2 regions of the Paenibacillus sp. Marseille-Q7038 genome follow, and region 2 is predicted to be linked to the other one. Evidence: predicted binding sites of a transcription regulator. Region 2 holds the regulator's gene; the other holds the start of a gene.

Region 1 (2,205 bases), 690 kb from region 2:
CAACTTACTTAAAAAGACATGGAAGCTGGAGAGCAAAGACATACAAACGAATCAGTTTTATGTACAGCCTGATTACACATATAGTGAAAAAGAAGGACGAAAACTAAAAGGGTATTCTGCTTCACATTCTCTGAAAATCAGCTATCGTAATCTCGACAAGGTAGGAGAACTGCTGGATTCCGCTGCTAAAGCAGGTGTTAATCAGATCGACAATATTCAGTTTTCTATTGAGAACAGAGACGCTTTCGAAACAGCTGTAATCGAAAAAGCGATGGCTAATGCCAATTTGAAGGCAGGAGCCATCGCGAAAGTTGCAGGACGCAGTTTAGGAATTGTTCTGAGTGTGAGTCAAGGGAATGTGGCGGAACCGCTTCGTTACTACGAACAGTATAATATGAAAGTGGAAACAGAAGACAGTACTGCTGATCATTCATCCTCGGTTGAAACGGGGGAAATTAAACTGACTACAGAACTTACAGTCCATTATCAACTTAACTAGTTCTGAATGGAGAGAAGAGCAGTTTAGCAGTCATAAATAAAAGCCGCAGTCCCTAGAGGACTGCGGCTTTATTCATTTCTATATTTAGATCCCTTGCGGTGGAGTTGAGGAAATAACTTTATCAACAAGTCCGTAAGCTTGAGCTTCTTCTGCACTCATGAAGTTATCGCGATCTGTGTCTTTCTCAATACGTTCAATCGGTTGACCTGTACGTTCAGCCAAGATTTTGTTGAGTTTATCACGCATTTTGAGAATGCGGCGAGCACGAATTTCAATATCTGTCGCTTGACCTTGCGCACCACCCAAAGGTTGGTGAATCATGATTTCGCTGTTTGGAAGTGCAAAACGTTTCCCTTTTGCACCGGCATTGAGCAAGAATGCACCCATAGAAGCTGCCATACCCATGCAAATTGTCGATACATCTGGTTTGATGAATTGCATGGTGTCATATATCGCCATACCCGCTGTAATAGAACCGCCTGGGCTGTTAATGTATAGGTGAATGTCTTTTTCTGGATCTTCCGCAGTGAGGAACAACATTTGAGCGATGATAGAATTGGCTACTACATCGTTTACGTCGCTTCCCAGAAAAATAATCCGATCTTTCAATAGTCTGGAGTAAATGTCATAAGCGCGTTCACCGCGATTGGTTTGTTCTACGACCATAGGAATGTAACTCACGTGAAAAACCTCCTTAGGAATTTAGGTTTAGAGTTTATATTTAGACGTTTAACAGCATCTATATCTACGTTTCCGTATTAACCACATCATAAACAAATCAAAACAAAAAGTCAAAGAAAGTCAAACTATTTCGATAAAAAAAGAAACCTATTCGGTTTCATCGGTTAAGTGTATAACAAGCTGTTAAAAATAATGGCGCGCCCGCGAGGAATCGAACCTCGATCTCAGGCTCCGGAGGCCTACGTCATATCCGTTGGACCACGGGCGCACAAGTGTGACAGCAATATTGATTATATCTGATCGCCATTAAAAATGCAAGAAAGTTTAGTGGAGGTGTTTGATGTTCCATAAGAATGTGCAGACTACATTAATAGTGCGTTCAAAAGTAATATTTTATTTATAGGTAAGCAGGGTGCATAAATGAACGCTCCTTTGCGAAATATACTTCTGACCACTTGCATACCAGGGTAGATTTAGGTAAAATAAACGTGGGACTTAAAAAGTTAACCCCGGGACAATTTTAGTCCATATTAGAGGCCGGAATGAAGGAGTTTGCGGAAGTGGAAAGTATGCGAACGATTTTAGAAGTGCAGAAGCAACTTCTACCTGATCTCATGGACGTAATGAAGAAGAGATATACCATTCTGCGCCAAATCATGATTTCGGATGTAATCGGACGAAGAACGCTTGCCCACTCTCTGGATATGACGGAGCGTGTACTTAGATCGGAGACAGACTTGCTTAAATCCCAAGGACTGATTGAGATCGAGAGTATGGGCATGAGAATAAGCGAGTCCGGCGAGCAGTTGCTTGCAATGTTAGAACCTATGGCCAATGAATTATTTGGGCTGTCGGAGATGGAAGAGTTAATCGAGAAAACGTATGGACTTCAAAAGGTTATCGTGGTTCCTGGTGATTCTGAAAACTCCGAATATGCCAAGCGTTCACTTGGACGTGCAGGAGCTAGAGCCCTGCTGAGTGTTATGAATGATGGAGATGTTGTTGCAGTTACAGGGGGATCGACT
Region 2 (2,205 bases):
TATGCCGAATATAAAAATTATATTATTACCTCAAAACAGTTTCCTCCTAAAATAGAGTACCCAGGTAAGGTAGTAAGGGATATTAAGGATATCTCTATTCTGAATAAATTGTATCAGTCTTTTGCAAGCTGCTATCAGGGTACTCTTGTTCGAGATGAAGAATGGTGGAAGTATACAGTCTTAGATCATACCAAATATAGTGCTGTCTATTATTCTCTTGATGGAGAGCCACAAGGCTATGTGTTATATGAATTAAAAGATAAAATGCTTGTATGTAATGAATTTGTTTATTTGAATGAAGAAGCGCGGAAAGCATTATGGACTTTTTTCTCGAATCACGACTCTCGTATTGAGCAAGTAAAGTTAACCATGGTTCCAGTTGATGATAATCTACCTTATATGCTCCCAGATCCGCGGGTAATCCAAGAAACAATTCCTTATTTTATGGCTCGTATTGTGGATATAGATTCTTTTTTACAACAGTATACGTTTGAAGCTGGCAATAGATCAGAATTAACGATACAAATTGATGATGCAGCCGCTTCATGGAATGCTGGGTTGTGGAAAATATCTATTAATGAACAAGGTCAAGCGAAGGTAACAAAGGTAATGGAAGAAAAAGAAGAGATTCGACCAGATTTAATAGCAGATATTCAAGTTTGGACTGCTCTTTTTCTGGGATATAAGCGTCCGGTGGCATTGTTTCACATACAGAAGCTAAAAGGGCAATCCCAAAAGGCAAAAGAACTTGAAAAGCTCATTCCCCAAGCACAAACCTTATTAATGGACTTTTTCTAATAACATATAAGAACTGCTCTTCTGGCTTCGATCAGGAGAGTTTTTTCTTAAAGCGAATAATTTATGTAAATATGTGAAAAATGAAAAGGGAATCTTACTTGAGATTTCTGTACAGTATGTTATAATGGAGACAAAGTCAAAGAAAGTCAAAGTCAACAAAGATCAGAATTTAAATTGTTGGTTATACTAATATTATTATGTAGTAAGTTAATTCAAGCTTATTTATAAATTTCACACAGAATGGGTATTTAGACATTTTAAGTGGTTGTTTATAAAAGAGAGCATTCATTTAAGCCAAAGAGGTTCGCCAGCTAAGTAAGATGGGTAATTATTGTAGTTGCCTCTTTCTGGATAAATTCGAATGTATGCATGTGATTAGCTTACCGGTTTTATACAGTGGGGGATGAGAATGCGTAATATTTCTGATATTATCGAACAATATCTGAAAAATATTTTGCAGGATAGCTCTGATGGAATGATTGAAATTCAGAGAAATGATCTTGCAGATAAATTCTCCTGTGTGCCATCCCAGATTAACTATGTAATTAGTACTCGTTTTACTCTTGAAAAAGGTTATCTTGTAGAGAGTAAGCGCGGTGGTGGTGGATATATACGGATACAGCGAGTAGAACTCCCTGCACACTCTGTGCTAGGAGGACATTTCCATCAGCATATTGGGGATGAAATCAACCAGGCATCTGCAGAAGGTCTTATCTACCAGTTAGAAGAAGCTAAATTTCTTAACTGCCGAGAAGCTGCTTTAATCAAAGCAGCGATGTCTAGAGAAGTATTATTCATAAAGCTTCCCTATCGTGATCAAATCCGTGCTCGTATGTTAAAGGCAATGTTAATTTCGCTCCTCGGTAAGTAGGTTGAATGCCATTGTATTTATCCGTTAGGAACGAATAAAGGAGGTATGCGGTATGCTTTGTCAAGAATGTAATGAACGTCCGGCTACTCTTCATTTTACGAAGATTGTAAATGGCGAGAAGACGGAATTCCATATTTGTGAAAGCTGCGCAAGAGAAAAAGGAGATCATCTATCCGGTATCTCTAATGGGTTCTCGATCCATGGACTCCTTTCAGGCCTTATGGATTTTGAATCTGGGAAATATAAAACAGCTGGAACACCTGCACCCGAGACACTTCAGTGTAAGGAATGCGGAATGACGATGCAGCAGTTTAGCAAGCTCAATCGATTTGGTTGCAGTTCATGCTATAAGTATTTTTCTAATCGTTTAGATCCTCTCTTAAAGCGCGTTCATGGAAATACAACTCATGTGGGTAAAGTTCCTGTTCGTGCTGGAGGAAAGATTCATTTAAGACGAAGAGTGGATGAACTTAAAAAAGAACTTCAAGAACAAATTAACCTACAGGAATTTGAGTCTGCTGCTGAATTACGTGACC

The links. The regulator CtsR, encoded in region 2, represses protease genes until heat stress. The targets are predictions, from matches to a motif close to ATGGTCAATAAAGGTCAAACA.
Region 1: the regulator CtsR is predicted to act here: its motif matches at 1,287-1,307, upstream of clpP (ATP-dependent Clp endopeptidase proteolytic subunit ClpP).

The regions. Positions count from the first base shown of each region.
Region 1 is NZ_CBCOOM010000002.1:241,335-243,539, reverse strand. Features, by position in the region: gene ACWPWY_RS18285 (SIMPL domain-containing protein) at 1-499, shown strand, start outside; gene clpP (ATP-dependent Clp endopeptidase proteolytic subunit ClpP) at 584-1,180, opposite strand; tRNA gene ACWPWY_RS18275 (tRNA-Arg) at 1,374-1,448, opposite strand; gene ACWPWY_RS18270 (sugar-binding transcriptional regulator) at 1,750-2,205, shown strand, end outside.
Region 2 is NZ_CBCOOM010000002.1:926,763-928,967, forward strand. Features, by position in the region: partial or broken gene ACWPWY_RS21375 (GNAT family N-acetyltransferase) at 1-798, shown strand, start outside; gene ACWPWY_RS21380 (CtsR family transcriptional regulator) at 1,208-1,669, shown strand; gene ACWPWY_RS21385 (UvrB/UvrC motif-containing protein) at 1,722-2,205, shown strand, end outside.